3 regions of the Actinomadura vinacea genome follow, and region 2 is predicted to be linked to each of the others. Evidence: riboswitches for the same ligand, from Rfam matches in the RefSeq annotation. Region 2 holds a riboswitch; each other region holds the start of a gene.
What was found. Region 2 has a riboswitch for cyclic di-AMP ahead of ABD340_RS19570 (CHAP domain-containing protein). Riboswitches for the same ligand answer to the same signal wherever they lie in the genome.

Region 1: linked by a shared signal. The riboswitch ahead of ABD340_RS05850 (C40 family peptidase) and the one ahead of ABD340_RS19570 (CHAP domain-containing protein) in region 2 are both predicted to bind cyclic di-AMP.
Region 3: linked by a shared signal. The riboswitch ahead of ABD340_RS17980 (C40 family peptidase) and the one ahead of ABD340_RS19570 (CHAP domain-containing protein) in region 2 are both predicted to bind cyclic di-AMP.

Annotation. Positions count from the first base shown of each region.
Region 1 is NZ_BAAARW010000004.1:2,659-6,386, reverse strand. It holds gene ABD340_RS05860 (LacI family DNA-binding transcriptional regulator) at 1-202, opposite strand, end outside; gene ABD340_RS05855 (LuxR family transcriptional regulator) at 756-986, shown strand; gene ABD340_RS05850 (C40 family peptidase) at 1,260-2,186, opposite strand; cyclic di-AMP (ydaO/yuaA leader) riboswitch at 2,265-2,385, opposite strand; gene ABD340_RS05845 (amino-acid N-acetyltransferase) at 2,710-3,306, shown strand; gene ABD340_RS05840 (RDD family protein) at 3,310-3,728, shown strand, end outside.
Region 2 is NZ_BAAARW010000012.1:921,510-925,237, reverse strand. It holds gene galE (UDP-glucose 4-epimerase GalE) at 1-70, shown strand, start outside; gene ABD340_RS19575 (TetR/AcrR family transcriptional regulator) at 157-765, shown strand; cyclic di-AMP (ydaO/yuaA leader) riboswitch at 1,099-1,238, shown strand; gene ABD340_RS19570 (CHAP domain-containing protein) at 1,253-1,996, shown strand; gene ABD340_RS19565 (bifunctional glycosyltransferase/CDP-glycerol:glycerophosphate glycerophosphotransferase) at 2,206-3,728, shown strand, end outside.
Region 3 is NZ_BAAARW010000012.1:562,657-566,384, reverse strand. It holds gene ABD340_RS17990 (Mut7-C RNAse domain-containing protein) at 1-678, shown strand, start outside; gene ABD340_RS17985 ((deoxy)nucleoside triphosphate pyrophosphohydrolase) at 745-1,128, shown strand; gene ABD340_RS17980 (C40 family peptidase) at 1,186-2,187, opposite strand; cyclic di-AMP (ydaO/yuaA leader) riboswitch at 2,194-2,336, opposite strand; gene typA (translational GTPase TypA) at 2,526-3,728, shown strand, end outside.

The sequences.
Region 1 (3,728 bases), on a different contig from region 2:
GGCGCGGCCCCTGGCGGAGCCTGCGGGCCGACTCGTTCCGGACGAAGCCGAGCTCCTGGATCGCCGCGCGAACACGGTCACGGGTAGCTTCGGCCACGAGGTCTGGCCGGTTTAGGACATTCGAAACCGTCCCAACTGAAACTCCGGCGTGCCTCGCGACTTCGCGGATGCTGGTCTGTGGCAACTCTCTCCTCGTCGACACCGAGCTTGTTTTCGCAGGTTATCGAGTTTTCCGCAGTTCGCCCCCGCGCGGCTGCTCACGTTCGGTTCCTATACGGGTACACATAGTGCCTAACTGCCGCTTGACGGGCCGGATCCGGCCGCCTAGCGTTCCGAGCCGAAGCGTAGCTTGAAACGATTCACGATCTTCGTCCACGGCCGGGACGAAGGAGTCGGATGATCGAGCGAAAGGGGGCGGGTGGAGATGGCTGGCGATCAAGACCCGTCCCGGACAAGGCGCCCTCCTCCCAGGCGGGGTCGCCGTCCACGACGTCGTGGGCGCGTCCTTCGCACCCGGAGGTGCGTCCGCGTTCGGTTGGCCAACGAGTGCATCGTCACCTGGAGTTCCCCCATGGCGCCTGTCAATCGGCCCATCGGCCACCTCCGGCCAAGCGCGCGCTTCGAAGTGAGAATCGATGATCTCAGTCCGGAGGGTCCGGACCCGGCAACCAACGCGTACAGATCGAGGCCTACCCGTGCCTGTGTAGCGAACGGCTGCATCCCCGCGGTCATCACCACGGACGAGGGAGGACGGAGTGGAACAGGCCACACTCGCACGTCGTGGCATCGACGATCTGCGATTGAACGAGGAGGAGATCCGCCTGCTCGCGCAGATCGCCAGCGGTGTCACAGCCGATGTGGCGGCTCGCAAGCTCGAGCTGAGCGCCCGCACCCTGCGGCGCAGGCTTCGGACGATCTGCGATCGTCTCGAGGTCAACACCCCTATCGAGGCCGTTGTGTGGGCGGCCCGTAGGCAGCTCATCTAGGGTCACTCGGCCCGCCCCGGGCCGTAAGGCCCTCGCCCGTCAGGAGGAGGCGGGCGGTAGCAGGAAACGGCAGAGAAGAAGACGAACTCCGTCCTTCCCCGTTGCGGCGACGCCGCCCCCTGGCAGGTAGGTCCCTGCGAGGCGTCGCCGCGGACGTTGTTCCCGACCCCCTGGCTAAGGCCCCCCGCCAAACACCTTCCCAGGCGTGACGCCCGGTTCGGGCACGCTTTCAAGGCAGATCCGTCTTTCAAGGCCGGTCCGTCTGGGAGGGGATCAGGCGACCCGTACCGCGCCGGCGAACGGCCGCCCCCCGATCGGCGAGATCTTGACGACATCACCGGTCTGCGGTGCGTGCAGCATCTTCCCGCCGCCCACGTACATGCCCATGTGGTGCAGGTCGGAGTAGAAGAAGACCAGGTCGCCCGGCTGCATCTCGCCGCGTGAGATGTGCGTGCCCGCGTTCCACTGGCTGCCGGTGTAGTGGGGGAGGTTGATCCCGACCTGCTTGTAGGCCCACATCGTCAGGCCGGAGCAGTCGAAGGTGGACGGGCCCGCGGCGCCCCATACGTAGGGGCGCCCCATCTTGGACATCGCCAGCCGCAGCGCCTGGGCCGCCTTGCCGGTGCCGACGACGGGCAGCTTGCCCAGCTGCGTCGGATCCTTCTTGACGAGCCTGCCGCGGACCTTCTCGTAGGTGCCGGTGACCTTCTTGCGCTGCGCGTCCAGTTGCCCGCGCAGCTTGTCGACCTGCGCCGAGCGCTCCTCGGCGGACTTGCGGGCGCGCTGGGCTGCCTGCATGGCCTGCATCATGTTCGCGACGCGGGTGCCGTCCTGGGCGGCGAAGTAGCGCAGGGTCGCGGCCTGGTCGAGCATGGCCTGCGGGTCCTGGGCGGCGACGAAGGAGAGGGCCGGGTCGGTGCCGCCCTGCATGTAGCTGGTGGCGGCGAGGCTGCCGAGCTTCTCGCGGACGCCCTGCAGCGTCTTCTCCTGCCGTGCCGCGTTGTCGGCGGCGACCTTGGCGGCGCGCTGCGACTGCTGCAGCTTGACCTTCAGGCCGTTGTACTGCTCGGTGAGCTGTTCGAGCTGATCGGCGAGCTTGTGCGCCTGGGTCTGCAGCTCTTTGGCGGACGGCTCCGGATCGGCGTGCGCGGTGCCGGGGGAGGCCAGGACGGCGGCCGCGGCGAATCCGCCGGCCAGCATGCCGGCCGGCGTTCCGGCCCGGAATCGGACGGCCGGTTCGCGGCGTGAAAAGGAACCAGGGCGCGAGCGCTCCACCAATTCTCCTCTCCTGATCCGCCTACCGAGTTAGCTGACGGGTTCGGGCCGGAGCAGCCCGTCCGCGGCGATGCGGATTGACCCCTGTCGGCTTGGGTCCCCGGGACTGCGGCGCCCCGCGACCCGACCGATGGATGGGTCCTCGGTTCCGTGGGGCGCTGGCCGCGGCCCGCGGACTCGGCGGTTCGGCCGCCGCTGTCCGGGTGGTCGTCCCGGCTGATCGATCGCGGCGGCGGATGTCAGCGCAGGAGACTAACGGAACCGGGGTGGCGTGCCAACCGGAAGTGACGAAAACTCATGCGGCGCACCATGATCCGAGTGGAATGCCCAGCTTTGTCCAACATTTGGGATGGGCTTTGCATCACCCGTACCCGACCGATCGGGATGTTCCGGACAGCCACCCCCTTCGTTCGAACGAGTGCCGGCGGTCCGATAGCGTCGCCTGTTTGTGGAAGTCGTGATCAGACGTGCCCGTACCGCCGACGTCCAGGACATCAGCCGGCTCGTCGGCCTGTACGCGGGATCGGGGCGGCGGCTGCTCAAGAAGTCCACCGTGAAGCTCTATGAGGACGTACAGGAGTTCTGGGTCGCCGAAGACCTTCAGGCGCCTTCTGGGACGGGAATCCGCGCGGCGGCGCCGGCCCATCCGGAACGTCCGGAACGCGCCGGAGCCGAAGCCGTGAACCGTTCCGGCCGGATCATGGGATGCGGCGCCCTGCATGTCATGTGGGAAGACCTCGCGGAAGTCCGCTCGGTCGCGGTCGACCCGGGTTACGGGGGGCGGGGGATCGGTCACCGGATCGTGAGCCGGTTGCTCGAGACCGCCAGGGAACTGGGTGTGCGAAGGGTGTTCTGTCTTACCTTCGAGGTGGAGTTCTTCGAGCGGCACGGCTTCCGTCCGATCCTCGGGACTCCCGTTTCGCCAGAGGTGTACGAAGAACTCCTGCGTTCCTACGACGAAGGCGTGGCAGAGTTCCTGGACCTCGACCGGGTCAAGCCGAATACCTTGGGCAATACCCGGATGTTGCTTCGCCTGGAGGACTGACCGATGAGTAGATCCCCCCGCCGCGGCAGGCACCAGCCGCCGCCGCAGGGCCCGCCGCCGCAGGGACAGGGACAGGGCTCCTATGGCCCTCCGCCTCCCTACCAAGGTTCCCAGTGGCAGCAACCCCAGCAACCGCCAGCGCAGCAGTGGCAGAACCAGGGGCAATGGCAGAACCAGGCGCCGCCGCCCCAGCAGGGCTGGCAGCAGCCGCCCGTCCAGGACCAGGGGTACGACCAGGGGTACGACCAGGGCTACTACGGCGGCGAGGACGACATCGCCGAGGCGGCCAGCCTGCCGCTGGCCCCCATTTACCGGCGCGCGGCCGCCCGCCTGCTCGACAACGCGCTGGTCGCGGTGTTCGGGTTCGCCCTCGTCCTGCCCGTCGTCATCGGCACGATCGGCCTGGGCAGCGAGGGCAACAA
Region 2 (3,728 bases):
TTCCATCGAGGACGCCATTCGCCATTCGCTGGAATGGGCGGCGCGGCGGAGCCGTATGGACGCGGCCTGATCTTCGGGTGACCCGCCGCGCGCGGTGCGGACGGACGTGCGAGAGTATGGGATCGGTCACACGTCCGGTACCACCGAGGAGGCGCGTTGAGCGGCGATGTGCGGATCACCGTGACGCGGACCCTGAGCAAGGAGCAGCAGGTCCGGCGGGAGCGACTGATCGAGGCCGCGCGCCTGCTGGCGTTAGAGGGCGGCTACCCGGCCGTGACCATGCACGACGTGGCCGACCGTGCCGGGGTGGCGCGTGCCACGGTGTACCGCTACTTCGCCACCAAGGACCACCTGCTGACCGAGGTCGCCGCCACCTGGGCGCACCGGATCACCGACGACATCGACTCCCTGGCGGTCGGGACGACCCCGGTGGAGCGGCTCACGTCGATGCTGGAGCGGGTGGTCCGGGTGGCGGCCGAGGAGTTGACGCTGACCTCGGCGATCGTCCAGGCGGTGACGGCGGACGACTCCAGCGTGGACGACGCCCGCACGGTGCTCTTCCTGTTCGTCCGGGAGCGGCTGGCCGCGGCGATCGGCGATCCGGTCCCGGACCGGGAGGAGATCGAGATCGTGCTCGGGCACGTGCTGCTGGCCGGGCTGGTCAGCCTGACCTCGCTGCGCCGCCCGGTGGACGAGGTGGCCGCGATGGTGCGGACGTCGGGGCGGCTGGTGCTCACCGGGGCCATGGCGCCCCGCGCGCTGTGAGGCGCGCCGCTCACCGGGGCTGACCTCCGCTTGGTGTGGCCTTTGTCTCATGCCCCGCCGTTTGACAGGCGTTCCGCGCGGCAGGAAGGGGCCAGGGCGCGTTTTTGCCCCTGGGGCGGGCGCTTTGCCCTCGATTTGCGCTGAGCAGGAAGTTTGATACCTTCTGTCTGGTTCCGGGGATGCACTCCATGCGTCGCCGGGGGCCGGCGAGCCGCACCCGGACAGGGGCGAGCCCGCCATCACGGTCGCGTGTGCGGATTTCGAACCCGCGCGAACCGTGGTCATCCATCTGATCGCAGTGCGGCGGCCATCGACGGCCGCCGCTCCGCCGAGTCCGATCCCGCGCCGACGACGGCGCCCGGAGCCGGGGACCCATCTCTCTGGGGTGAATCGGCGCACTTCCACGTGCGCCGTAGGGCGACTTCCACGCCCGAATCCGACAGCTAACCCGGTAGGCGGCCATGGAAGGAATCAGGAGACCCCTGCCTTGTCGTTCCGCTCGAACCATTCCCATAGTGCCCTGCTCGCCACCCTCCGCGACCGCGCGGGCGAGCTGACCTCCCAGACCCTGGCCCTGCGGGGCCGCGCCGCCACCGGCGTCATCGGCGGCGTCGTCCTCGGCGCCCTGACCTTCGGGTCGGCCCTGGGCGCGGTCGCCTCCGCCGAAGCCGCCCCCGCCTCCGGCGCCGCCAAGGCCCGTCAGGCCGCGCCGGCCGCCGCGCCCGAGAAGGCCGACAAGTACGCCAAGTCCGCCACCACCCAGCAGGTCATCAAGCTGGCCGAGAAGCAGGTCGGCATCACCGAGGGCCAGGGCGGCGAGACCAAGTTCCACGACTGGTACATCAAGAGCAACGCCGCCAAGCTGACCGCCGCGCGCGACGGCGGGAGCGTGTCCGAATACAAGGGCGCCCAGTGGTGCAACATGTTCGTGTCCTGGCTCGGCGCGAAGGCCGGCCTGAAGGGCATGGGCGCCGATGCCTACACCGTCGCGCACGCCGAGTGGTTCAAGAAGACCGGCCGCTGGGGCCAGAAGGCCAAGCCCGGCGCCGTGGTGTTCTTCGCCTGGAACGGCGGCGGCATCTCCGGCATCGAGCACGTCGGCATGGTCGTCAAGGACAACGGCGACGGCACCATCACCACCATCGAGGGCAACACCGACAACGCCGTGAAGGAGAAGGTCCGCGACAAGTCGACGGTCGCCGGGTACGGCTACCCCGACTACCGGAGCTGACCCCCCGGCCCCGGCCTGGAACCGGCGAGGGCGTCCCGCCACCCGTGATCACTTCCTGATCGCGGGAGGGCGGGGCGCCCTTCGGCGTCTCACGTCCGCCACGCGAGAACGCGAAGATCGACACCCGCTTGATCCCATATCGACCCGTCCATTGCGCTGTGTGGAAATCACTAGCCGGAGTACGGATTCACGGGCCATGGGGGGATTCGATGGGGATCCGGCCGGACGTCAGCGTCATCGTGATCGCCTACAACGATGCCCGGCGGCTTCCCCGCGCGGTCGGATCGGTGCTCGCCCAGTCGCTGGGCAGCGTCGAGACGGTGATCGTGGACGACGCCAGCAGCGACGCCACCGGCGCCGTCGCCGACCGGTTCGCCGCCGCGCGCCCAGGGCGGATCCGGGCCGCGCACCTGCCGGAGAACTCCGGCGGCTGCGGCCGGCCCCGCAACACCGGGGTGGAACTGGCCCGCGGCGCGTACGTGATGTTCCTCGACAGCGACGACGTCCTCGACCGGCACGCCTGCATGAACATGGTCGCGGCGGCCGAGGAGACCGGCGCCGACCTCGTCTCCGGTCTGTGCGTGCGGTCCTATCGCGGCCCGCCGCCCAAGGAGACGCCCTGGTACGCCCGGCTCTACCGGAACCGGGCCGTGCACGGGTCCGTCCTGGAGCGCCCCGACCTGCTCTACGACACCCTGTCCACCAACAAGTGCTACCGCCGCGGCTTCCTCGCCGAGCACGGGCTGCGCTTCGCCGAGGACGTGCACTACGAGGATCTGCTGTTCACGGCCGAGGCCTACCTCGCCGCGTCCCGGATCGCGACCCTGCCGCACCGCGTCTACACCTGGTGCGTCGAGCCCGCCGCGGACCGCCCGTCGATCTCAAACCGGCGGGGCGAGCTGCGCAACCTGGCCGACCGGCTGGAGGTGCACCGCCGGATCGACCGCGCGTTCCTGGCGCACGGGGCCGAGCACCTCAAGCTGGCCAAGGACGCCAAGTTCCTGAACCACGACCTGCTTCTTTACCTCCGCGACCTGCGGACGCGGGACGAGCCGCACCGGGCGCGCTTCCGCGGGCTGGTCGCCCCCTACCTCGCCGAGCTGCACCCCGGCACGCTGGAGGCCGCCGGCCGGCTGCCCGCGATCGCCGCGTACATGGTGCGGCGCGGGGACGTCGACGGTGCCGTCGCCGCCGCCGAACTGGCCCGCAAGCGGATCCCCGAGCTGGGCGCCGACCTGGTGGAGCGGGACGGCCGGATCTACTGGGGCGGCCGCCACCTGCAGGACGCGCGCGCCCGGGAGATCCTCGACGTCACCGCGCTGGGCCTGCGCGCGCGGCCGCTGAGCGGCCTGCGCCCGGCCGTCACCGTGACCGAGCTGCGGCGGGACGGCCGGCGCGTCACGATCGCGGGCCGGATCGCCAACCCGCTCGGCCGCATCCCGGCAGGTGCCGGGCCCGCCGGGACGCTGGAGCTGAGGGACCGGCGCCGGCCCCGCCGGACGCTCCGGATCCCGGTCCGGCTGGCGCACCGGAGCGAGCGGATCGAGTGGCGGGCCGTGTTCGACTCCGCGCGCCGGCTCCGTCCCGTCGGGTTCGTCGATCCGGTGTGGGACGCCCGGCTCGCACTGCGCGCGGACGGCGAGCGGTTCACCGTCCCGGTCACCGCGGGACGGACCGGCGCGGGACGGGTGGGAGCGGACGGGACGCGGCTGCCGGCGCGGCCGCGGCTGAC
Region 3 (3,728 bases), 360 kb from region 2:
GGGACGTCGACGCTGGGACACATCGTGGAGTCCCTCGGCGTGCCGCTGCCCGAGATCGGCGCGCTCACCGTGAACGGCGAACCGGTCGAGCCGGGCCACCAGCCGGCGGCGGGCGACGAGGTGGCGGTGGCGGCCGTGCCCCGTCCGCAGCCCGTTCCGCTGGAGCCCGGCCAACTCGCGCCCCGGTTCCTGCTCGACGTGCACCTCGGCACGCTGGCCCGCCGCATGCGGCTGCTCGGGCTCGACACCGCCTACCACAACGACATGGACGACCCCGCGCTCGTCGTCCAGGCGAACGAGGAGGGCCGGGTCCTGCTGACCCAGGACCGCGGCCTGCTGCGGCGGCGGGCACTGTGGTTCGGCGCGTACGCGCGCGGCTCGCGCCCCGATGACCAGCTGCGCGACCTGCTGGAGCGGTTCGCGCCCGAACTGCGGCCGTGGACGCGCTGCACCGCCTGCAACGGCGTGCTGGCCCAGGTCGACAAGGAGGAGGTCGAGCGGGACCTGGCCGACGGCACCCGCCGCAGCTATGACGTGTACGGCCGCTGCGTCGACTGCGGCCAGGTGTACTGGCGCGGCGCGCACGGCGACCACCTGGAGACGATCGTCCAGGACGCGGCCCGGATCGTCGCCGCCGCCCGTAACGGCGCCGAAACGCCGCAGAGCGCGGCCTCCTGAGACGCGGACGGCCGCCGTCCGGCATCATGCCGGACAAGAGAGGGGCTGGTTGCGATCGGTGTTGTGGTGGGCGCGGCGATCATTTCCGGGGGGCGGCTGCTGGCCGCGCAGCGGGCGGAGCCGCCCGAGCTGGCGGGCGGCTGGGAGTTCCCGGGCGGCAAGGTCGATCCCGGCGAGTCCGACGAGGACGCCCTGGTCCGGGAGTGCCACGAGGAGCTGGACGTCAAGATCGCGCTGGCCGCGCGGATCGGCGGCGACTGGCCGCTGAGCCTGGGCGGCGTGCTCCGCGTGTGGACGGCGACGATCATCGAGGGCGAGGCGAGACCGCTGGAGCATCTGGCGCTCCGCTGGCTCGGCGCGGACGAACTCCACGACGTGCTGTGGCTCGCCGGGGACCTGCCCGTGGTGGAGGCCGTCCGCCCCCACCTGCGAGGCGCCGCGGGCCCCTGACCGCCGTTCGGCCGGCCGGCCGTCCTCGCCGGGGCCGTCGCCGGCCCCGGCGGGCGGTCACTCGATGCGGTTGGCGCCGGCGTAGTCGGAGCGGTCGGACAGCTTGGAGATCTTGACGACGTCGCCGGTCTGCGGGGCGTGCAGGTACTTGCCGTCGCTCAGGTAGATGCCCATGTGGTGCAGGTCACCGCCGAAGTAGACCAGGTCGCCGGACCTCAGCTCGCCCTTGCCCACCTTGCGGCCCTGGCCGAACAGGTCGCCGGTGTAGTGCGGAAGGCCGGGCTTGCCGACCTTGCCGTAGGCCCAGACGACCAGGCCCGAGCAGTCGAAGCTGCTCGGCCCCGCGGCGGCCCACACGTACGGGCTGCCGATCTTGCTCAGTGCCTTGCGGGCCATCTTGGCGGGCCGGCCGGAGCCCTTCACGGTCGCGCTCAGGCCCGTCCCGGGGTCCTTGGCGGTGGTGGTGGTCAGCTTGTCGAGTTGCCGGGTGACCTCGTCCACCTTGGCCTTGGCCGCCTCGCGGGCGCTCAGGGACCGGGCGGCGGCCCGCCGGACCTGCGCGGTCCTGGCCGCGGCGGCCTGCTGGGCGCGGACGGCGCCGTCGATCTGGGCCTGGAGGCGGTTGACGGCCGCGGCCCGGCTCTGGGCCAGGTAGGCGGAGGCCGACAGGCCGGTGGCGCCGCCGCCGGCGAACATCATGTCGGGGCCGCCGGTCATGTAGTCGGCGGCGGCGAGGCGGCCGAGTTCCTCGCGGGCGGGAGCGGCCTGGGCCTGGAGGGTGTCGGCGGCCTTGGCCGCGTCCAGCTCGGCCTGCTTGGCCTTGCCCAGCTCGACCCGGGACTTGTTGTAGCGCTCGGTCAGCTTCTCGGCCTCGGTGTTGAGGGCGTCCAGCCGCTTGCGCAGCTCGCTTTCGCCGGGCGCCGGTGCGGCGGCGTGCGCGGACGCCGGGGAGGCGGACGCGGCGGGGGAGGTGATGGGGAGGCCGACGCCGCACACGACGAGCGAGGCGGTGGTGAGGGCGGGCACGACGAGTCGACGTTTGGGGGGTGCCGGTGTCAAACCGGTGTCTCCTCTCCTTGGCCGCCTACCGGGTTAGCTGTCGGGTTCGGGCCAGGAGTCGCCCTACGGCGCGCACCAGGGAGTGTGCGCCGATTCACCCCGGGGGTCTGGGTCCCCGGTTCCCTCGCGGGATTCGGCGGTCCGGCCGTCGTCCCGGGGGGCGGGACTCCGAACGACCGGATCTGCAGGAGCGTACAAAATTGGGGCAAAATTAGCCAAATAGAGTATTTGTGACGGATCGGGCAAGGGGGTGGGGCGAGGGAGCCCCTACGGCCAAGTAGAATCAGGGGGTCGCACGTCTGCGGCGGACCCCACACTCTCACCCAAGGCGAGACCGCATGCCCATCTCCACGCGCGATGACCTCCGGAACGTCGCCATCGTCGCCCACGTCGACCACGGCAAGACGACGCTGGTCGACGCCATGCTCTGGCAGTCCGGGGCCTTCCGCGAGAACCAGGACGTGGACGACCGCGTCATGGACTCCAACGACCTGGAGCGTGAGAAGGGCATCACCATCCTGGCCAAGAACACCGCCGTCCGGCACGCCGGGATGACCATCAACATCATCGACACCCCGGGCCACGCCGACTTCGGCGGCGAGGTCGAACGCGGCCTGTCCATGGTCGACGGCGTCGTGCTGCTGGTGGACGCCAGCGAGGGCCCGCTCCCGCAGACCCGGTTCGTGCTGCGCAAGGCGCTGGGCGCGCGGCTCCCGGTGATCCTGGTGGTCAACAAGACCGACCGCCCGGACGCCCGGATCGACGAGGTCGTCGACGAGACCTACGAGCTGTTCATGGACCTCGACGCCGAAGAGGACCAGATCGACTTCCCGATCGTGTACGCCTCCGGCCGCGCCGGCCGGGCCTCCCTCACCAAGCCCGGCAACGCCGAGATGCCCGACAGCCCCGACCTGGAGCCGCTGTTCCAGGTCATCAAGGAGACCATCCCGGCGCCGTCCTACGACCCCGACGCCCCGCTCCAGGCGCACGTCACCAACCTGGACGCCTCCAGCTACCTGGGCCGGATCGCGCTGTGCCGGGTGCACTCGGGGATCATCAAGAAGGGCCAGCAGGTCGCCTGGTGCAAGCGCGACGGCAGCGTCGAGCGGGTCCGGGTCAGTGAGCTGATGATGACCGAGGCGCTCACCCGCAAGCCCGCCGACGAGGCCGGTCCCGGCGACATCATCGCGCTGGCCGGCATCCCGGAGATCATGATCGGCGAGACCCTGGCCGACCCCGACGACCCGCGCCCGCTGCCGCTGATCACGGTGGACGAGCCGGCCATCTCGATGACCATCGGCACCAACACCAGCCCGCTGGCCGGCCGGGAGAAGGGCACCAAGGTCACCGCCCGGCTGGTCAAGGACCGGCTGGAGCGCGAACTGGTCGGCAACGTCTCGGTCCGGGTGCTGCCGACCGAGCGTCCCGACGCCTGGGAGGTCCAGGGCCGCGGCGAGCTGGCGCTGGCCATCCTGGTCGAGAACATGCGCCGGGAGGGCTACGAGCTGACCGTCGGCAAGCCGCAGGTCGTCGCCAAGGAC